Regions from separate parts of the Jeotgalibaca arthritidis genome, predicted to be linked through region 2. Evidence: predicted binding sites of a transcription regulator. Region 2 holds the regulator's gene; each other region holds the start of a gene.
The links. Region 2 encodes CtsR, which represses protease genes until heat stress. Its sites were predicted from a motif close to TTGGTCAAAAAAGGTCAAANA; they were not measured.
Positions count from the first base shown of each region.

Region 1: the regulator CtsR is predicted to act here: its motif matches at 3,160-3,180, upstream of G7057_RS09050 (ATP-dependent Clp protease ATP-binding subunit).
Region 3: the regulator CtsR is predicted to act here: its motif matches at 4,031-4,051, upstream of clpP (ATP-dependent Clp endopeptidase proteolytic subunit ClpP).

Region 1 covers NZ_CP049740.1:1,795,068-1,802,771, forward strand. Annotated here, with positions in the region: gene G7057_RS09040 (peptide chain release factor 3) at 1-338, shown strand, start outside; gene G7057_RS09045 (DUF1827 family protein) at 393-668, opposite strand; gene G7057_RS09050 (ATP-dependent Clp protease ATP-binding subunit) at 873-3,074, opposite strand; gene G7057_RS09055 (phosphocarrier protein HPr) at 3,456-3,722, shown strand; gene ptsP (phosphoenolpyruvate--protein phosphotransferase) at 3,724-5,454, shown strand; gene G7057_RS09065 (glycosyltransferase family 4 protein) at 5,587-6,792, shown strand; gene G7057_RS09070 (NAD(P)-dependent oxidoreductase) at 6,962-7,704, shown strand, end outside.
Region 2 covers NZ_CP049740.1:946,512-954,215, reverse strand. Annotated here, with positions in the region: rRNA gene G7057_RS04775 (16S ribosomal RNA) at 1-757, shown strand, start outside; rRNA gene G7057_RS04770 (23S ribosomal RNA) at 968-3,883, shown strand; rRNA gene rrf (5S ribosomal RNA) at 3,982-4,097, shown strand; tRNA gene G7057_RS04760 (tRNA-Lys) at 4,123-4,195, shown strand; tRNA gene G7057_RS04755 (tRNA-Thr) at 4,202-4,274, shown strand; tRNA gene G7057_RS04750 (tRNA-Arg) at 4,327-4,400, shown strand; gene G7057_RS04745 (CtsR family transcriptional regulator) at 4,617-5,081, shown strand; gene G7057_RS04740 (ATP-dependent Clp protease ATP-binding subunit) at 5,123-7,621, shown strand; gene G7057_RS04735 (cation diffusion facilitator family transporter) at 7,667-7,704, opposite strand, start outside.
Region 3 covers NZ_CP049740.1:80,665-88,368, reverse strand. Annotated here, with positions in the region: gene acnA (aconitate hydratase AcnA) at 1-1,461, shown strand, start outside; gene G7057_RS00455 (citrate synthase) at 1,488-2,606, shown strand; gene icd (NADP-dependent isocitrate dehydrogenase) at 2,629-3,897, shown strand; gene clpP (ATP-dependent Clp endopeptidase proteolytic subunit ClpP) at 4,106-4,699, shown strand; gene G7057_RS00440 (sugar-binding transcriptional regulator) at 4,977-6,014, shown strand; gene gap (type I glyceraldehyde-3-phosphate dehydrogenase) at 6,054-7,055, shown strand; gene G7057_RS00430 (phosphoglycerate kinase) at 7,155-7,704, shown strand, end outside.

The DNA.
Region 1 (7,704 bases), 850 kb from region 2:
ACAAAGGTATTCAGCAGTTGGTTCAAGAAGGAGCCATTCAACTTTATAAAACTTACCATACCGAAGAATTTATCCTAGGTGCGGTTGGACAATTACAGTTTGAAGTTTTTGAGTACCGTTTGAAGAATGAATATAATGCAGAAGTCGATATGACACCGATGGGCTCTAAGATTGCCCGTTGGATTGATGAGGATGTCTTAGATGTGAATATGTCTTCAAGTCGTAACCTACTTTGTAAAGACCGCTTTGATAACCCAGTGTTCCTATTTGAAAACCAATTTGCAATGCGTTGGTTTGCAGATAAGTATCCAGATATCGAACTAAAAGCATTACTATAAAATGACGATAAAAAAAGGAGTGGGAATTTTCCCACTCCTTTTTCTCTTATCATGTTACTTAATATATGAAAGCTCTACAAAGTTGTGTCCAGGCATCACTTCAACATCATCTACTGTCATTTGTAATAACTTATTTAAAACAAAATCAATCTCATTTTGTTTTACACGTCGATTACGATTTAGTAATATAATGTCTTCGTGTGTCGGGGCGCCAGTATAAATGACTGTCGTTTGACCAAGTGAGAATACCTTCACCATTGAAGCGTCAGTATTCGCTAATTGTTCACGAACCAAGTCAAAATGGCTGTTTGTTACATCGATTAATTTCATGTGACACACCCCTCGCTAAGTTAAATTGTATTGTTAAAACTATTATAAACCTTTTAATGAAATTATAAAAGTATCAAGATTGCTAAACTGTCAATTGTTTTTTGAAAAAGAGATGAAAACGTGACGCAACGAATAAATTTTAGTGATCAAAAAAGTTTATTGATATTAAAAAGCACCCAAGTTCAACTTGAGTGCTTTTTAGCTTTAATCATCTATCTGGCTGTCATTCTCCTTAATAACAATGTCATTATCTTCATTGACATCAAATAGAATCGTTTTAACGTGCGGGTTATCTAAATAATAGTCAGCTACTCGGTCTTCAATATGTTCTTGAATCACACGGCGAAGGGGACGAGCACCCATTGCAGGATTGTAGCCGACATCTATTAGTTTCTCCTTAGCCTTGTCACTAATAGTAATAGTGATATCTTTATCTTGAAGAATACGATTAACGTCCTCCAACATCAACGACAGAATCTCGGATAGATTTTCCTTAGATAGAGAGTTAAATTCGACAATCGCATCGAAGCGGTTGATGAACTCTGGCTTAAAGTAATCACTTAAACGATTCAAAATCGATTTTGTTTGACCAGATAGAGCAGCGCCAAAGCCGACATTGGCTTCTTGACTTCCTGTGCCAGCGTTAGAGGTCATAATAATAATGGTATCTTTGAAGCTAATAGAACGACCTTGAGAATCAGTCAAACGACCATCATCAAGAATTTGTAGGAAGAGGTGCATCACGTCTGGATGAGCTTTTTCTACTTCATCAAGTAAGACAATACTGTATGGGTTTCTTCTGACACGTTCGGTTAATTGTCCAGCCTCTTCATAACCAACATAACCAGGAGGCGATCCAATGAGTTTTGAGACAGCGTGTTTTTCCATATATTCACTCATATCAAAACGAATAATCGCATCTTCTGTGCCAAACATTTCAATTGATAATTGTTTGGCTAATTCTGTCTTACCAACACCTGTTGGTCCAACAAATAAGAAGGAGCCAATTGGACGATTTTTACGAGCGAAGCCAATGCGGTTACGGCGGATTGCTTTAGCAACTTTATCAACGGCTTCATCTTGACCGATAACATGTGTCTTCAAGTCTTTATCCAAGTTTCGTAATTGCTCTTGTTCTTTTTCAAGCAAATCACCAACTGGAATATTGGTCTTGATTTCGATAATAGTCTGAATGTCTTTTTCAGTAACGGTATTATCTTCACCACTTGCTTGTGGATTTTCTTTCATATTTTTTAAGTGAGTAATTTGATCACGATAGTAGGCTGCTTTTTCATAGTCTTCAGCGTGAAGAGCAGCTTGTTTTTCTTGCTCAGCTGTTTCCATACGGTCATCAATTTCTTTGGGATCAACTAATTTTAGTGATAGGTTCTTTTTAGAACCTGATTCATCGAGTAGATCAATTGCTTTATCCGGTAAAAAACGGTCTTGGATATAGCGGTGTGATAAATGAACCGCAGCCTCTAGAGCTTTATCTGAATAGCTTACCTTGTGATAGTCTTCGTACTTGCTGCGTAAACCTTGTAGAATAATCAAGGTTTGCTCCGGTGTAGGTTCATTAACACGAACGGGTTGGAAACGACGTTCAAGGGCAGGGTCTTTTTCAATTTTACGGTATTCATTTAAGGTTGTGGCACCGATTAATTGTAGTTCACCTCTAGCCAAGGCTGGTTTTAGAATATTACCTGCGTCCATACTGCCTTCAGCGCTTCCTGCTCCAACGATTTCATGAATTTCATCGATAAATAAAATGATTTTCTTGTTTTCTCTTACTTCATTCATCAGTTGTTGCATCCGTTCCTCGAATTGTCCGCGAATGCCTGTTCCTTGAACAAGCGAAACAACATCTAATCGGATGACTTCTTTATCGAGTAGCTTTTGAGGCACATCGCCATCGACAATGTTTTGAGCAAGTCCTTCTACAACAGATGTTTTACCAACACCTGCTTCACCAATTAAGACAGGATTGTTTTTATTGCGTCGATTTAGAATTTCAATGACACGAGCAATTTCACTGTCACGGCCAATAACGGGATCGATGGCACCTTGTCTAGCTAGCTCCGTTAAATTAACACCAAATTGGTCTAGCAAGCCGCTACCACCTTGAGCACCTTGTCCTTTACTAGCACGATTAGCAGGGTCTGGTGATGGTTGTTGACGATTTTGATTAGGTAGCTGACGGAAGAACTGTTCCAAATCACCCATATTAAAAGGGTTACCGTTATTAGCAGACGAACCAAAGAATCCCATACCGCCGCGGTTTCTATTTTGTGAAGCTTGCCACTGTTGATAACAATTTTGACAAAGGTCTAATTTTTGAGTTTGACCATTGAGGGTTGCATACAAATGAATGGATGCTTCATTTTTTTCACAATTCATACATTTCATGGGCTTAACTTCCTTTCTGATGAGTATTATTATTTAATTACTTTTTTTATCAATTCAAGGTCATTTAACCTTGTGCTCTTATTATACATTGACCAATTTTGACTTTCAAGTTTTTTAACTTAGATGTCTTACAAGCAAGATGAGAAAGGCTTAAGGATAACCGTCATCAATAAATCATCGATTTATAATAATTGATGAGATTTTCTCATCAAAAATGAGATTTAGTTTGAAAATAGTTGTTCTTATTGAGAAAAAATGGTAATCTTATTCTATGAAAGGGTTATATTTCCTGTTTTTTATTTTGCTTATTTTTAAAAAATTTGTGGAGTAAAAGGAGAGGTCTTTTAACCTATAAATTCATAAAAAAAGGGGATTAGCACAATGGAGAAAAAAGATTTTCATATTACTGCTGAAACAGGGATTCACGCAAGACCTGCAACATTACTTGTACAAACTGCAAGTAAATTCAACTCTGATATTAACCTTGAATATAAAGGTAAATCAGTAAACTTGAAATCAATCATGGGAGTTATGTCACTTGGTGTTGGCCAAGGCGCAGATGTAACAATTACAATTGAAGGTCAAGACGAAGCTGAAGCTATGGCTGGTATCGTTGAAACACTTAAAAAAGAAGGGTTAGCTGAATAATATGGAAAACCGTTTAATGGGTATTGCTGCTAGCGATGGTATCGCAATCGGTAAAGCCTATCTATTAACGGAACCTGATTTAACCTTTGCTAAAAAAACAATAGATAATCCAGAAGGCGAAATTACTCGACTTCTGGATTCTTTTGAGAATGCGAAGAGTGAAGTTCAGGCAATCCGTGATCATGTTGCTATTGCAGTAGGTGAAGAAGAAGCACAAGTGTTTGATGCACATGTGATGGTTCTTTCGGATCCAGAAATGTTAGATACAATCAAATCAAATATTACTGATAACAAAGTAAATGCTGAACAAGCATTAGCAGATGTATCAGGACTGTTTATTGCTATGTTCGAAGGTATGGTTGATAACCCATATATGCAAGAACGCGCAGCTGATATTCGCGACGTAACTGAACGTGTTATGGGGCATTTGTTAGGGGTTAAAATTCCTAGCCCAGCAACAATTAAAGAAGAAGTTGTTATTGTTGCAAAAGACTTAACACCAAGTGATACAGCACAATTAAACCGTCGATATGTCAAAGGTTTTGTAACCGATATTGGTGGACGTACATCTCACTCAGCTATCATGGCTCGTTCGTTGGAAATACCAGCTGTCGTTGGAACAAAAACGATTACAGAGTTAGCTGCTGATGGCGTAATGGTAATCATCGATGGATTAGAGGGGAATATTATTGTTAATCCAGATGAAGCAACATTAGCAGAATACAAAGAAAAACAAACAGCGTTTGAAACGCAAAAAGAAGAATGGGCTAAACTAAAAGATGCTGAAACTGTCACAAAAGATGGCAAGCATGTTGAGCTAGCTGCAAACATCGGTACACCTAAAGATTTACAAGGTGTGAATGATAACGGTGCAGAAGCAATTGGTTTATACCGTACTGAATTCCTATACATGGATTCAGAGCAATTTCCAACTGAACAAGAACAATTCGAAGCTTACAAAGCAGTTCTCGAAGGTATGAATGGCAAAGCTGTTGTTGTTCGTACAATGGATATCGGTGGTGACAAGGAATTACCATATCTTCAATTACCTGAAGAGATGAACCCATTCCTAGGTTACCGTGCAATCCGTATCTGTTTAGCAGAACCTGATATGTTCCGTACACAATTACGTGCGTTATTACGTGCTTCTGTATATGGTAAACTTCGTATTATGTTCCCAATGATTGCAACTTTAAATGAATTTAGAGAAGCAAAACAAATGTTGGAAGAAGAAAAAGCTAAATTAGTTGCTGAAGGTCAATCAGTATCTGATGAAATCGAAGTAGGGATTATGATTGAAATTCCAGCTGCTGCTGTATTGGCGCACCAATTCGCTAAGGAAGTTGACTTCTTCAGTGTTGGTACTAACGATTTAATTCAATACACAATGGCTGCAGACCGTATGAACGAACGCGTATCATACTTATATCAACCATATAACCCAGCTATCTTAACACTGTTGAAACACGTTATCGATTCAGCTCATGCTGAAGGTAAGTGGGTTGGTATGTGTGGCGAGATGGCCGGAGACCAAACAGCAGTACCATTGTTATTAGGACTAGGCTTAGATGAATTCTCAATGAGTGCATCAAGTATCCTAAAAACAAGAAGCTTACTAGCTAAACTAGATTCAAAAGAAATGGAAGCTCTTGCTCACAAAGCAATTAATGAGTGTTCAACTGTTGAAGAAGTTATTGCGCTAGTTGAAGAACTAACAGAATCATTAAGTTAAAAAGGGTGGAGGCTGGACTTAATTGTCTAGCTCCTTTTTTTGTTTATTGGACTAAAGCCCAGTGCTTTTTTGAATGGTTTCCTATATACTTAATTTATAAAAAAACTCACTGGAGTGATAGAGGGTGAAAACATGCGAGTAGGAATGTTTACGGACTCATATTTTCCACAAATTAGTGGTGTATCGACTTCCATCAAAGTTCTGAAAGATGAACTTGAAGCACAGGGGCACGATGTGATTATCTTTACAACAACAGATCCCAACGCTCCTGATAGCGAAGACGGTATTGTTCGACTGAAAAGTATTCCATTTTTCTCATTTAAGGACCGAAGAATTGCCATAAAAGGATTTTCTAAGGCTTTAAAAGAAGCTAAAAAACAACGGATTGATATTGTGCATACTCATACAGAATTTAGTTTAGGACTGACTGGGAAATTTGTTGCCTATATGTTAAAAATACCGACTATTCACACTTACCATACGATGTATGAAAAATACTTGCATTACATTGCCAATGGTAAAATTATTAAGGTAAGAGATGTTAAAATGGTCTCGCGTGCGTTCTGTAACCGAACAAAGGGCGTGATTGTTCCTAGCCAACTCATGAAGGATACGTTACTTTCGTATCATGTCTCTAAAGAAATAAGAGTAATTCCAACTGGCGTGACACGAGCAGAAAAAAATCCTTCTATAAAGAAAGAATTAAGACAAAAGCTAAGCTTAAATGAAGAGGATATTGTTTTATTATCCTTATCACGGTTAGCTTTTGAAAAAGACCTTGATAAAATGATTATCGCTTTCCCAAGTATTTTAGAACGCCAATCAAATGCCAAATTAGTATTTGTTGGCGATGGTCCTGCGCGACAATCACTAGAAGAATTAGTGGCAGAAAAAGGGTTAGAGGAAGTTGTGATATTTGTAGGAGAAGTGAACAACGAATCTGTTTATGAATACTATCAAATGGCAGATGTTTATGTGAGTGCGTCTGCAAGTGAAACACAGGGACTCACTTATTTAGAGAGCATTATGAACGATTGTCCAGTCGTAGCGAAGGAGAATGATTACCTAAAGGGTATTATTAAAAATCCGATGCTTGGTTTGCTTTACAAGGATGATCATGAACTGGCAGCTGCTGTTAGCCATGTAATCGAACAAAAACAGGCTGAAATAAATCAAGAGTGGGTAGACCAGCGACAAGAATTGATCAAAGAATTATCTTCAGAAACCTTCGGAAAAAAAGTCATTAGCTATTATAAACACGTCATTGAAAATTATTATTTTGAAACCGAAGACGAGCCAATGTCCTTATTGAAGTATTACTCAAGACTAAAATCATAATAAAAGATTGGTAAAAAGCCGTGTAGATGTTACATACATTTACACGGCTTTTTGGCTACATCAATCGCAATTCGAACTTATTTAAATCGACTGTTTTACATGACAGTTAACTTTTTAGGGGGTTCAATGCTATACTAATTGATAAGAACTGATTATTGGAGGAATGGATATGACAAAGACAATTGGATTTATTGGAACGGGTGTAATGGGCTCTTCGATGGTGAGACACCTTTTAAAAGCAGGCTATCACGTGAATGTCCATAACCGTACAAAAAATAAAGCAGATGCCTTAGTTGAAGAAGGTGCTATTTGGCAAGATACACCGGCAGAAGTAACAAAACAGTCTGATGTCATTATTACAATTGTGGGTTACCCAACCGATGTGGAAGAAACTTATTTTGGTGAAACTGGTATTCTGAATGCTGCTAAAGCAGGCGATATTGTGATTGATATGACAACAAGTACGCCATCATTAGCGGTTAAAATTTATGAAGCTGCTAAAGAAAAAGGCGTACTAGCGCTTGATGCACCTGTTTCAGGTGGAGACATGGGTGCTAAAAATGGAACATTAACAACCATGGTCGGTGGCGATCAAGCAACATTTGATGCAGCAGAAGCAATTTTAAATACCTTCTCAAGTAAAGTCATGTTGCAAGGAGTAGCCGGAAGTGGCCAACATACGAAAATGGCTAACCAAATTATGATTGCTGGAACAATGACAGGAATGACTGAATTAATGGTTTATGCTAAAGCAGCAGGCTTGGATATTGAAAAAGTAATCGAACAAGTTGGGGCTGGTAGTGCGGGAAACTGGTCGTTGAGTAACTATTCACCACGTATCTTAAAAAAAGATTTTACGCCAGGGTTCTTTGTTAAACACTTTATTAAAGATTTGAAGATTGCCTTGGATGA
Region 2 (7,704 bases):
TTAGATACCCTGGTAGTCCACGCCGTAAACGATGAGTGCTAAGTGTTGGAGGGTTTCCACCCTTCAGTGCTGCAGTTAACGCATTAAGCACTCCGCCTGGGGAGTACGGCCGCAAGGCTGAAACTCAAAGGAATTGACGGGGACCCGCACAAGCGGTGGAGCATGTGGTTTAATTCGAAGCAACGCGAAGAACCTTACCAGGTCTTGACATCCCTTGACACTCCTAGAGATAGGACGTTCCCTTCGGGGACAAGGTGACAGGTGGTGCATGGTTGTCGTCAGCTCGTGTCGTGAGATGTTGGGTTAAGTCCCGCAACGAGCGCAACCCCTATTGTTAGTTGCCAGCATTCAGTTGGGCACTCTAATAAGACTGCCGGTGACAAACCGGAGGAAGGTGGGGATGACGTCAAATCATCATGCCCCTTATGACCTGGGCTACACACGTGCTACAATGGATGGTACAACGAGCAGCAAACCCGCGAGGGCAAGCGAATCTCTTAAAGCCATTCTCAGTTCGGATTGCAGGCTGCAACTCGCCTGCATGAAGCCGGAATCGCTAGTAATCGCGGATCAGAACGCCGCGGTGAATACGTTCCCGGGTCTTGTACACACCGCCCGTCACACCACGAGAGTTTGTAACACCCGAAGTCGGTGGGGTAACCCTTATGGGAGCCAGCCGCCTAAGGTGGGATAGATGATTGGGGTGAAGTCGTAACAAGGTAGCCGTATCGGAAGGTGCGGCTGGATCACCTCCTTTCTAAGGAAATTATATGGAACCTGCCGATGTTCACATTCTTGTTCAGTTTTGAGAGGTTAACTCTCAAACCAATTGTTCCTTGAAAACTGAATAGTATAACATGAAATATAAAGTAAGAAACCAAAACATTTTACCGCGTTACACGTTGAACAGTTTTTTAACGAAAACAGTTTGATAGTAAAGGCCAGCAATGGCTGAAACTTGACCATAGGTTAAGTGAATAAGGGCGCACGGTGGATGCCTAGGCACTAGGAGCCGATGAAGGACGGGACTAACTCCGATATGCTCCGGGGAGCTGTAAGTAAGCTATGATCCGGAGATTTCCGAATGGGGAAACCCAATATCTTTGATAGGATATTACAAACACGTGAATACATAGCGTGTTTGAGGTACACGCAGGGAACTGAAACATCTCATTACCTGCAGGAAGAGAAAGAAAATTCGATTCCCTGAGTAGCGGCGAGCGAAACGGGAAAAGCCCAAACCAAAGAGCTTGCTCTTTGGGGTTGTAGGACTGGGACGTGAGACTGTAATGGATAGCAGAAGCTGGCTGGAAAGCCACGCGAAACAGGGTAAAAGCCCCGTATGCGAAATCTAAAGCAGCTCTACCAGTATCCTGAGTACGGCGGAACACGAGAAATTCCGTCGGAATCCGGGAGGACCATCTCCCAAGGCTAAATACTCCCTAGTGACCGATAGTGAACCAGTACCGTGAGGGAAAGGTGAAAAGCACCCCGGAAGGGGAGTGAAATAGTACCTGAAACCGTGTGCTTACAAGTAGTCAGAGCCCGTTAATGGGTGATGGCGTACCTTTTGTAGAATGGACCGGCGAGTTACGATCCCATGCGAGGTTAAGTTGAAAAGACGGAGCCGCAGCGAAAGCGAGTCTGAATAGGGCGAATGAGTATGTGGTCGTAGACCCGAAACCAGGTGACCTACCCATGTCCAGGTTGAAGGTGCGGTAATACGCACTGGAGGACCGAACCCACGCACGTTGAAAAGTGCGGGGATGAGGTGTGGGTAGCGGAGAAATTCCAATCGAACCTGGAGATAGCTGGTTCTCTCCGAAATAGCTTTAGGGCTAGCCTCGGATAAACGAATCGTGGAGGTAGAGCACTGTTTGGACTAGGGGCCCTTCTCGGGTTACCGAATTCAGATAAACTCCGAATGCCATGGATTCAAGTCCGGGAGTCAGACTGCGAGTGATAAGATCCGTAGTCGAAAGGGAAACAACCCAGCCCACCAGCTAAGGTCCCAAAGTATCTGTTAAGTGGAAAAGGATGTGGGGTTGCACAGACAACTAGGATGTTGGCTCAGAAGCAGCCATCATTCAAAGAGTGCGTAATAGCTCACTAGTCGAGTGACCCTGCGCCGAAAATTTACCGGGGCTAAACAGATCACCGAAGCTGTGGATTCAACCAATAGGTTGAGTGGTAGGAGAGCGTTCTAAGGGCATTGAAGCTAGACCGTGAGGACTGGTGGAGCGCTTAGAAGTGAGAATGCCGGTATGAGTAGCGAAAGACGGGTGAGAATCCCGTCCACCGTATGACTAAGGTTTCCTGGGGAAGGCTCGTCCTCCCAGGGTTAGTCGGGACCTAAGCCGAGGCCGATAGGCGTAGGCGATGGACAACAGGTTGATATTCCTGTACCAGTTGTTTTTGTTTGAACGATGGAGGGACGCAGGAGGCTAAGGAAATGCGTGCGATTGGAAGAGCACGTCCAAGCAACAAGTCTTGTGGAGAGTCAAATGCTTTCTACTATACGGACAAGTTGTGATGGGGAGGGAAATTTAAGTACCGAAGTTCCTGATGTCACACTGCCAAGAAAAGCTTCTAGTTAGAAACCAACTGCCCGTACCGCAAACCGACACAGGTAGTCGAGGAGAGCATCCTAAGGTGAGCGAGCGAACTCTCGTTAAGGAACTCGGCAAAATGACCCCGTAACTTCGGGAGAAGGGGTGCTGACCGCAAGGTCAGCCGCAGTGAATAGGCCCAAGCGACTGTTTATCAAAAACACAGGTCTCTGCAAAATCGAAAGATGACGTATAGGGGCTGACGCCTGCCCGGTGCTGGAAGGTTAAGAGGAGAGGTTAGCTTCGGCGAAGCTTTGAATTGAAGCCCCAGTAAACGGCGGCCGTAACTATAACGGTCCTAAGGTAGCGAAATTCCTTGTCAGGTAAGTTCTGACCCGCACGAAAGGCGTAACGATTTGGGCACTGTCTCAACGAGAGACTCGGTGAAATTATAGTACCAGTGAAGATGCTGGTTACCCGCGACAGGACGGAAAGACCCCATGGAGCTTTACTGCAGGTTGATATTGATTGTTTCTGCTACATGTACAGGATAGGTAGGAGCCATTGAAGTCGGGACGCTAGTCTCGATGGAGGCGCCATTGGGATACTACCCTTGTAGCAGGACCACTCTAACCCGCCACCCTTATCGGGTGGGGAGACAGTGTCAGTCGGGCAGTTTGACTGGGGCGGTCGCCTCCTAAAATGTAACGGAGGCGCCCAAAGGTTCCCTCAGAATGGTTGGAAATCATTCGTAGAGTGCAAAGGCAGAAGGGAGCTTGACTGCGAGACCTACAAGTCGAGCAGGGACGAAAGTCGGGCTTAGTGATCCGGTGGTTCCGCATGGAAGGGCCATCGCTCAACGGATAAAAGCTACCCTGGGGATAACAGGCTTATCTCCCCCAAGAGTTCACATCGACGGGGAGGTTTGGCACCTCGATGTCGGCTCGTCGCATCCTGGGGCTGTAGTCGGTCCCAAGGGTTGGGCTGTTCGCCCATTAAAGCGGCACGCGAGCTGGGTTCAGAACGTCGTGAGACAGTTCGGTCCCTATCCGTCGCGGGCGTTGGAAATTTGAGAGGAGCTGTCCTTAGTACGAGAGGACCGGGATGGACACACCGCTGGTGTACCAGTTGTTCTGCCAAGGGCATTGCTGGGTAGCTATGTGTGGACGGGATAAACGCTGAAAGCATCTAAGCGTGAAGCCCCCCTCAAGATGAGATTTCCCATCATTTTAAATGAGTAAGACCCCTGAGAGACGATCAGGTAGATAGGCTAGAAGTGGAAGTGCAGCGATGTATGGAGCGGACTAGTACTAATCGGTCGAGGACTTAACCAATAATAAAACGGTAATCAAGTAAAATGGGTTTCAAACCAAAGGTTTCATGTTAACTATTCAGTTTTGAGGGAACAACCTCAGCAAGACAACAAAATATGTGCGGTGGCGATGGCAAGAAGGTCACACCTGTTCCCATCCCGAACACAGAAGTTAAGCTTCTTAGCGCCGATTGTAGTGAAGGGTTTCCCTTTGTGAGAGTAGGACGCTGCCGCGCAATATTTTGTTTTTTTTATTGTCTTGAGTCATTAGCTCAGTTGGTAGAGCATCTGACTTTTAATCAGAGGGTCGTAGGTTCGAGCCCTACATGACTCATTTAATGCCGGCTTAGCTCAGTTGGTAGAGCATCTGATTTGTAATCAGAGGGTCGAGGGTTCAAGTCCTTTAGCCGGCATCATTAAGGAAGTGGAGATCTATCCTTAGACCTTCACTTCCTACTTTTTTTAGCACTCATAGCTCAATTGGATAGAGTACCTGACTACGAATCAGGCGGTTGCAGGTTCGACTCCTGCTGAGTGCATATCATAACAATAACAAGCGTATTTCTACTGAGTAGAGATACGCTTTTTTAAATAAAAGAAGAAGAGTTTAAATTTATGATGAATTAGGCTATAATTATAAGTCATACAATAGAAATAGGTCAGCAAATCAAGCCAAGTATTTGACACTTAAGACTGAATGCCGTACTATTTAATTGTAATAGTCAAAATTAGTCAGGTGAGAGGAGGCAGTTCCTTTGCAAAACCAAAATATGTCCGATATTATCGAGGCCTATATTAAACAGATTTTAAATACTGAGGAACAGGTTGAAATTCGCCGTAATGAAATGGCAACTCATTTTAACTGTGTACCCTCACAAATTAATTATGTGATCAATACCCGTTTTACTGAGCAACATGGTTACTTAGTGGAAAGTAAACGCGGTGGTGGTGGCTATATTCGTATTATGAAAGTTAAATTTTTAGAAGAAGTCGATTTGCTTAATGAAATGATTCGGATTGTTGGGAATAGCATTAGTGAAAGAGACGCCTATGCGGTTGTCCAAAATCTCTACAATCAAAAGATTATTTCTAAGCGAGAAGGAAACTTGATACTGGCCGTTATGGATAAAGCCTTTTTACAAGCGCTGCAAGAAAATGAAGATGCGGTTCGGGCAGGATTATTGAAAAAATTACTAACAAGCTTACGTTATGAAGCATAACTGATAAAGAATACAAAAATGCTGTAAAGGAGGCGTTATGAATGGATGAACTATTTACACAAAAAGCTAGTCGGGCACTGTCACTAGCAACAGAAGAAGCTCATTATTTTAAACACCAAACGATTGGCACAGAGCACATTTTACTTGGGCTGATTCGTGAAACAGAAGGAATTGCTGGTAAAGTTTTACGTAGCTTCCATATTGATGAAGCGATTATTCGTGATGAAGTTGAACATCTAACAGGCTACGGTACGGCACGTCCACTAGCAAATCAATTTGCACCGATGCCATTTTCGCCTCGCGCTAAAAAAGTAATGATGTATGCAACTGCAGAATCTCAAAAGCTAGGTGTGCCTCAAGTTGGCACAGAGCATATTTTACTGGGGATTTTAAGAGAAGAAATCTTAGCAGTTAAAATACTTAAAAATATCGGAGTAGACTTAAATCAATTACAACGTACTCTTTATGAAAAGATTGGATTAAAAGATGTACCGAAATCAGCAACTAAAGGGGCTAAAAAAGCTCAAAAGGCAGCTGAGGGAACACCAACCCTAGATGCCTTAGCGCGTGATATGACAGACCTTGCTCGAAGCGGACGACTAGATCCAATTGTCGGCAGAGACCGTGAAGTGAAACGTATTCTGCAAGTCATTTCACGTCGTACAAAGAACAATCCTGTTTTAGTAGGTGAACCAGGAGTTGGTAAAACAGCTATTGTGGAAGGATTGGCTCAAAAAATTGTGAACGGCGAAGTCCCAGAAACATTAGCGAATAAACGCTTAATGATGCTCGATATGGGTTCACTTGTAGCTGGGACCAAATACCGTGGTGAATTTGAAGAGCGGATGAAGAAAATCATTGATGAAGTGTACCACGATGGCAATGTTATTCTATTTATTGATGAATTGCATACCTTAATTGGAGCTGGTGGTGCTGAAGGAGCAATCGATGCATCTAATATCTTAAAACCAGCGCTTGCTCGTGGAGAGCTACAAACGATTGGTGCGACAACATTAGATGAGTATCAAAAGTATATTGAAAAAGATGCCGCTTTGGAACGTCGCTTTGCTCCTATTACGATTGACGAACCGACTGCTGAAGAAACAACTCAAATTCTTAAAGGACTTCGTAGCCGTTATGAAGAACACCATCATGTTGAAATCACGGATGAAGCGATTGAAGCTGCGGTAGCCTTATCTGTTCGCTATATTACGGCCCGTCGTTTACCAGACAAAGCCATTGATTTAATTGATGAATCAGCAGCTAAAGTCCGTCTTGATGTGACTCATGGCGATACGCCTGCTGGTAAACTAGAAGATGAAATCGAGCGTCTTGCTCAAGAAAAAGAAGAAGCAATTCTTGCTCAAGATTTTGAAAAAGCAGCCCGTATTCGAAAAAAAGAATTATCAAGAAAGCAACGATTAGAAAAGGTTCGTGCCCAGTCTTCTACTCAGGACGAGGGTCATTACACTTTAAGTGTTGATGAAACTGATGTTGCTCAAGTTGTTGCTCTGTGGACAGGTATCCCTGTTTATCAAATGGAGCAAAAAGAAAGTGACCGACTCATGAAACTTGAGAAAGTGCTTCACGAACGCGTTATTGGTCAAGAAACTGCAGTGAGTGCTGTTGCAAGAGCGATACGCCGTGCGCGATCTGGTTTGAAAGATCCAGCCCGTCCAATTGGCTCATTCTTATTCTTAGGACCAACAGGTGTTGGGAAAACCGAATTAGCGAAAACACTCGCTGAAGCCATGTTTGGTGAAGAAGATGCCCTTGTTCGAATCGATATGTCTGAATACATGGAGAAATTCTCAACGAGTCGGTTAGTCGGCTCACCTCCTGGTTACGTAGGCTACGATGAAGGCGGCCAGCTTACTGAGAAAATTCGCCAAAAACCTTACTCTGTTATTCTGTTAGATGAGGTTGAAAAAGCACATCCTGATGTCTTTAATATTTTACTTCAAGTATTAGATGACGGTCATTTAACGGATTCAAAAGGTCGAAAAGTGGACTTTAGAAATACCATTTTAATTATGACATCTAATCTAGGTGCAACAGCCTTAAGAGATGAGAAAATGGTTGGTTTCAATGCTAAGGATGCTAAACACGACTATACAGCTATGGAGAAACGAATTCGTGAAGAGTTGAAGAACAGCTTCCGACCAGAATTCCTAAACCGAATTGATGAATCCATTGTGTTCCATTCATTAGGTGAAAAAGAATTATCTGAAATTGTTAAACTGATGGCAAATAATATTGTCAAACGTTTAGAAGACCTTGATATTCACGTTAAAGTAACCCCAGCAGCCATTCAAGTGATTGCTAAAGCTGGCTTTGACCCAGAATATGGGGCACGTCCAATTCGCCGTGCGATTCAGAAAGAAATCGAAGACCGCTTGAGTGAAGAAATATTAAGCGGAGCGATTAAGTACGGAGACCATGTCATGCTGGGTGCTCGAAATGGTACGATTAGAATGACAGTTAAAGAAAAAAAGGAGACTCCCATAATGGAAGAAAAGGGAGAACTTGTTAACAACTAAAAATAAAAACCCGTTTGTCCACATGTGGATAAACGGGTTTTGTTTTTACTTTTGCACATCTTCTAAAATATACAAGCGATCAA
Region 3 (7,704 bases), 870 kb from region 2:
ACAACGTGTGTCATTGACGGTCAAGAACATGTAATCAAAACAGGTGATGTTGTTATTGCCGCTATTACAAGTTGTACAAATACGTCTAATCCTTTTGTTTTAATATCCGCAGCTTTATTAGCGAAGAAAGCTGCCGAAAAAGGCCTGTCAGTATCGCCAATTGTAAAAACATCGCTGGCTCCAGGGTCAAAAGTTGTGACAGCCTATCTAGAAGATGCTGGTCTGATGCCGTATCTAGAAGCGTTAGGTTTTAATTTAGTCGGCTATGGTTGTACAACGTGTATTGGGAACTCAGGTCCTTTGCTACCAGAAATTGAAGAAGCGATACAAACAGGTAATTTGCTAGTATCTTCTGTACTGAGTGGTAACCGAAACTTTGAAGGACGGATTCATCCTCTAACTAAAGCCAACTATCTAGCATCACCGCCTTTAGTTGTGGCCTATGCCTTAGCAGGTAATGTGAATATCAATTTAACCACTGAAGCACTTGGCAAAGACAAAGACGGGCGAGATGTCTTTTTAAGTGATATTTGGCCAGAAGCAACAGAAGTCAATGACTACATTGACAAATATGTTACGCCAGAACTCTATCAAAAATATTATGCAGAAGTTTTCCATGCTAACGAAGACTGGAATGCGATCCAAACCACTGATGAAAATGTCTATGAGTGGGATATGGCTTCAACATATATTGCTAACCCGCCTTATTTTGAAGATATGAGTCCAGAAGCAGGCGAGATAGAACCATTAGTTAATCTTGGTGTGCTAGCTAAATTTGGGAATTCTGTTACGACAGACCATATTTCACCTGCCGGCGCTATCGGTATGCGTTCACCTGCTGGTAAGTTCTTAAAAGAAAATGGCGTTTCGCTTCGAGACTTTAACTCGTTCGGTTCGCGTCGTGGTCATCATGAAGTCATGATGAGAGGAACCTTTGGAAATATTCGGATTCGAAATCAAGTGGCAGAAGGTACGGAAGGTGGCTACACCACTTATTGGCCAACTGGCGAGATTATGACGATATATGATGCAGCTATGAAATACAGAGAAGACGGTACTGGGCTAGTTGTAATAGCTGGTGAAGATTACGGTATGGGTTCTTCGCGTGACTGGGCTGCTAAGGGAACAAGTTTACTAGGTGTAAAGGCTGTTATTGCCAAGAGTTATGAGCGGATCCACCGTTCAAACTTAGTGATGATGGGTGTCTTGCCTCTTCAGTTCTTAGAAGGAGAAGATGCAGATACACTTGGTTTAACGGGTGAAGAAAGCTTCTCTGTTGATTTGCCAAGAGAAACTGGTATTCGTGAAGTTGTTAATGTTCGAGCGCTTCATCCAAATGGCGAAAAAATTAACTTCCAAGCAATTGTACGTTTCGATGCGGAAGCAGATATTCGTTATTACAAACATAAAGGTATTCTTCCGATGGTTGTCCGTAAGAAATTGGAAACCATGCAGACATGAATCCCGAAAGAATTGAAGGTGAAAGAATGGAAATTGTAGGCGGCTTAGCAAATATCTATGCTTGTGATACCGAAATCAGTTCGATCATTGATGATGAATTGGCGTACGCGGGTTATAGCATCCAAGAATTAATGAATAATGACGCTAGTTTCGAAGAGGTTATCTTTTTACTGTGGTACCGTCATTTACCGACTCAAGACGAGCTCGCAACTTTTCAACAAGAATTGAAAGATTGGTCGAGTATTTCAGGTGAAGTAGAAGCTTGTTTAAGAATTCAAACACGACAAAATCTTCATCCGATGAGTGTTTTACGTACGACGGTCTCTTTGTTAGGGGTTTTTGATCCTTATGCTGAAGAAAATTCAGAAAAATCAGCTAAGATTCAAAGCTTATCTTTACAAGCGAAAATGCCAACAATTGTTGCTGCTTTTTCAAGGCTTCGTAAAGGGTTGAATCCGATTCAACCGAGAAATGATTTAGGATTTACTGCTAATTTTCTTTATATGTTAACGGGTGAAGAACCGACAGCAACTCAGGTAAAGGCATTAAATCAAGCGCTTGTTCTTCATGCCGATCATGAACTGAATGCATCGACCTTTGCTTCTCGTGTGTCAGCGTCAACCTTATCAGATGTATACTCTTGTGTGACTACTGCTATTGGCACGTTAAAAGGGTCGCTTCATGGGGGAGCTAACGAGCGAGTATTTGATATGCTAGAAGAGATTTATAACAATGGAACAGCTGCAGAATATTTACAGAAAAAGTTAGATTCTAAAGAAAAAATCATGGGTTTTGGCCACCGTGTTTATAAAACAGTAGACCCACGTCAAAGTTATCTAAAAGAAATGGCTTATCAACTGACTCATGATACGGAAGATGCGAGATGGTACGATATATCAGTCGAAATTGAAGAGTATATCCGTGATGCAAGAGGGTTAATACCCAATGTCGATTTCTACTCTGCAACGGTCTATCATGTGTTGGGAATTGAAAGTGATCTCTTTACGCTGATTTTTGCTATGAGCCGTGTATCGGGTTGGTTAGCACATATTAAGGAGCAGCGCGAAAACAATAGTTTGATTCGTCCGCGTTCACGCTATATTGGCCCAAGTGGTCAAGTTTATATTCCAATTGACAAGCGATAGTAACCAAGGAGGATAAGTGTTTATGGTAGATGGAGAAAAAATTAAAGTTGTTGATGGCAAGTTAGTGATCCCAGATTATCCTGTTATTCCCTTCATTGAAGGAGACGGGATCGGACCAGATATTTGGAAAGCAGCTGAACGAGTTTTTGATGCAGCAGTTGAGAAAGCTTATCAAGCGAAACGCCAAATTGTTTGGAAGGAAGTGCTAGCAGGAGAAAAAGCATATGACCAAACAGGAGAATGGTTACCTAAAGAGACCCTAGATGTGATTGATGAATACTTGATTGCTATAAAAGGACCTTTAACGACACCGATTAGTGGCGGTTTCCGTTCGTTGAACGTTGCTTTAAGGCAAGTACTTGATTTATATGTCTGTTTACGGCCTGTCCGTTATTTTGAAGGCGTACCATCACCGTTAAAGCAACCTGAATTAACAGATATGGTTATCTTTAGAGAGAATACAGAAGATATTTATGCCGGTATCGAATTTGAGAAGGATAGTGACCAAGCACGGAAAATAATTGACTTCTTAATTAATGAAATGGGCATCAACAAGATTCGTTTCCCTGAAACAAGTGGGATTGGTATTAAGCCTGTTTCTAAAGAAGGGACGGAGCGTTTGGTTAGAGCAGCTATTAGCTATGCCATTAAGGAAAATCGTCCGACAGTCACACTCGTTCATAAAGGTAATATTATGAAGTACACAGAAGGCGCCTTTAAAAATTGGGGATATGACCTAGCTGAAAATGAGTTTGGCGATGATGTCTTTACTTGGCAACAGTATGATCGGATTAAAGCAGCAGATGGAGCGGATGCAGCGAACAAAGCGCAAGACGAAGCTGTTGCTGCCGGTAAAATTATTGTCAAAGACGTCATTGCAGATATTTTCCTTCAACAGATTTTAACGCGTCCAGCTGAATTTGATGTTGTGGCGACCATGAACTTGAATGGGGATTACATTTCAGATGCTCTTGCTGCGCAAGTAGGCGGTATTGGTATTGCGCCTGGAGCGAATATTAACTATCTGACTGGGCATGCTATTTTTGAAGCAACACATGGGACGGCTCCGAAATATGCAGGTCTTGATAAGGTTAATCCATCGTCAGTTATTCTCTCTGGAACTTTAATGTTAGAGCATATTGGATGGGGAGAAGCAGCCGATTTGATTATTGCTGCTCTTGAAAAAACCATTTTAAATAAAACGGTAACCTATGACTTTGCTCGTCTAATGGATGGCGCAACTGAGGTAAGCTGTTCGCAATTTGGAGACTTGTTAATCGAAAACTTATAAGGACTGACTAGAAACAATCGAAAAAACATTCGATTGTTTCTTTTTCGAGCGAATTTCCTATAATTTTTTCAAAAGTTTGGTAAAATAGGTTAGAATAAGTTTCTTTCTAGGAAGGTCAAACAGCGACACTTAATTATTGACCTTATTTGACCTTTGTTATACAATGAGAAATGTAAAGAAAGAAATTATCGTATAGGAGGAAACTAACATGAATTTAATACCTACAGTTATCGAACAATCATCACGCGGTGAACGCGCTTATGATATTTACTCAAGACTTTTAAAAGACCGTATCATTATGTTGAGCGGCCCAATTGACGACAACACAGCTAACTCTGTTATCGCTCAATTATTATTCTTAGATGCTCAAGATCCAGAAAAAGATATTTATATTTATATCAACTCACCAGGTGGTTCTGTATCAGCAGGTCTTGCTATTTATGATACGATGAACTTTGTTAAGGCAGATGTTCAAACTATCGCAATGGGAATGGCAGCTTCAATGGGTAGTTTCTTGTTAACAGCAGGAGCTAAAGGTAAACGTTTTGCCTTGCCAAATGCTGAAATTATGATTCACCAACCATTAGGCGGTGCGCAAGGTCAAGCAACTGAAATTGAAATTGCTGCACGACACATTTTAAAAACACGTGAACGTTTGAATAAGATTTTATCTGAAAAAACAGGACAACCAATGGAAGTTATTGAGAGAGATACTGACCGTGATAACTATATGAGTGCTGATCAAGCAAAAGAATATGGTATTATCGATGAAGTGATGACAAGCTCTAAAAATTTAGCTTAATTTGTTTAAGGCAGCCAAATAAAAAGGCTGTCTTTTTTTTTACAGCTTCGTTGGGACGTTTATTGACCAATGTAACTATTAAAAAATAGTAAGAAAACAAAGTTAAAAGTATAAAGGCTTGTCAAATGCTATTAAAATTGTTAGAATAAAATGCGTAAGGTTAATAAATGCAGATTACTTCTCCTTTTTTCAACAAAAAATAAAATGATATTTTTTAAAAGAAGAGTTTTTCTTTGTTGGACTTAAATCGTCCAATACATTAGAGATGGGGGATTATATGAAGAATTCCATTTCCGTCTTACAGAAAATAGTTCCTGATTTATTATCAGTTCTTCATTCTCGTTATCGAATTTTGAAAGAGATTCGAGAGTCCGCACCAGTTGGACGAAGAGCATTATCGGAAAAGTTGAATCAGTCTGAACGTACCTTACGCACAGAAACAGATTTTTTACGAAAAAACGGTATTATCTCTAGTTCCAAGGCTGGTATGACCTTGACTCTTAAAGGGAAGAAGATTCTTTTTGAACTTGAACAAACCGTTGATCAGTTTATGAAGATGAATGAAAAAGAAGAGGAACTAGCTAAGAGGCTGAAATTACAACTCTGTCGTATTATCCCGGGAAACCTTGATGATGACCCGGACGTACTCGACCAGTTAGGAATAGCAGCGGTTGAAATGTTCGATGAGCTTTTACCAGAAGGTGAATTCATCGTTGCAGTAGCAGGTGGAAGTACCATGGCTACTATGGCAAGACACATGACAACAAATCTATCTGACAATCGTAAATTCACTTTTGTTCCGTCACGAGGCGGCTTAGGTGAAGTGATGTCCATTCAAGCCAACTCTGTGAGTGATCTGATGGCGCAAGCAACAGGTGGGGAAAATACAGCATTATTTGCTCCGGATAACCTAAGTGCACAGGCACTGGATTCATTGAAAGATGAACCAACCATTCGTTATACAATTAATATGATGAAACGTGCGAATTGCTTGTTATATAGCATCGGAAATGCTAAAGTTATGATGGAACGTCGGCGCATGTCAGCTGACGAAAAAGAACGGTTAAATGAGAGTGAAGTAGTCGGAGAAGCATTTGGGTGTTACTTTGATGAAAAGGGAAATATCACCTCTCGTTTATCACGGTTTGGTCTTCAAATGGAAGACGTCGAAGAAATTCCCTATGCGATAGCCATAGCAGGAGGAGAATTAAAAGCAAAAGCGATTAAAGCTTATTCACATATCGCACCTGATCATACATGGCTTGTAACAGATGAAGGTGCCGCTAACTCGATTTTAAAAGGGGATACCCTTTAAAATAAAAAAACTGATTATCCTAAAGGAGGAAATCTTAGTATGACAACAAAAATAGCAATTAATGGGTTTGGACGTATTGGTCGTCTTGCATTCCGTCGTATCCAAGAACTTGAAGGTATCGAAGTGGTAGCAGTAAACGACTTGACTGACGCAAAAATGTTAGCTCATTTGTTAAAATATGACACTACACAAGGACGTTTCGATGGTGAAGTTGTAGTTAACGAAGACTCATTCACAATCAATGGTAAAGAAGTTAAAATCTTCTCACACAGAAACCTAGCTGACAACCCATGGGGTGAGTTAGGTGTAGAATTTGTATTAGAATGTACTGGTTTCTTCAACAGTAAAGATGCAGCAATGGCTCATATCGAAGCTGGCGCAAAACGCGTTCTATTATCTGCTCCTGCAGGTAGCGATGTTAAAACAATCGTTTACAACGTTAACCATGAAACATTAACAGCAGACGATGTTATCGTATCTGGTGCTTCATGTACGACTAACTGTTTAGCTCCTATGGCTAAAACATTGAACGATGAGTTTGGTATCGTTTCAGGTCTTATGACTACAATCCACGCTTACACAGGTGACCAAAACACATTGGATGCTCCACATGCAAAAGGTGACTTCCGTCGTGCTCGTGCCGCTGCAGAAAGCATCATCCCTAACACAACTGGTGCTGCTAAAGCAATCGGTGATGTTTTACCAGAACTTAAAGGTAAACTTGATGGCGCTGCACAACGTGTTCCTGTAGCTGCTGGTTCATTAACTGAATTAATTACAGTTCTAGACAAAAAAGTTACTGTTGACGAAGTTAACGCTGCAATGAAAGCTGCTGCTAACGAATCTTACGGTTACAACGAAGATCAAATCGTTTCTGCAGATATCGTAGGAATGACTTACGGTTCATTGTTTGACGAAACTCAAACTAAAGTAATGACAGTTGGAGACCAACAATTAGTTAAAACTGTTTCTTGGTACGATAACGAAATGTCATATACTGCTCAATTAGTTCGTACTTTAGAATACTTTACTAACCTATAAGATTTGAATTAATCCGATAGCGGATCGTAAAGAACGAAAAGCGGGGAAGCATCGCGCTTCCCTGCTTTTTTTATGAAAACTCAAACTGGGGGTCATCCTATGACAAAGAAAGTTGTAACAGACTTAGCTGTAACAGGTAAAAAAGTTTTAGTTCGTGCAGATTTCAACGTACCAATGAAAGACGGCGAAATTACTAACGATAACCGTATTGTTCAAGCATTGCCAACAATCGAATATTTATTAGAAAATAACGCAAAAGTTATCCTATTTTCTCACTTAGGTAAAGTGAAAACGGAAGAAGACAAAGCTAAATTGTCTCTTAAACCAGTTGCAACACGCCTAGGAGAATTATTAGGTAAAGACGTAACATTTGTTCCACAAACACGTGGTGCAGAATTAGAAGAAGCAATCAACAATCTAAAAGACGGCGACGTTTTAGTATTTGAAAACACTCGTTTTGAAGACGTTGATGGTAAAAAAGAAAGCAAAAACGATCCTGAATTAGGTAAATACTGGGCTAGCCTAGGTGACTTGTTCGTTAACGATGCATTTGGAACGGCTCACCGTGCTCACGCATCTAACGTAGGAATCGCTTCAAACTTAGAATCAGCAGCAGGTTTCTTGATGGATAAAGAAATCAAATTCATCG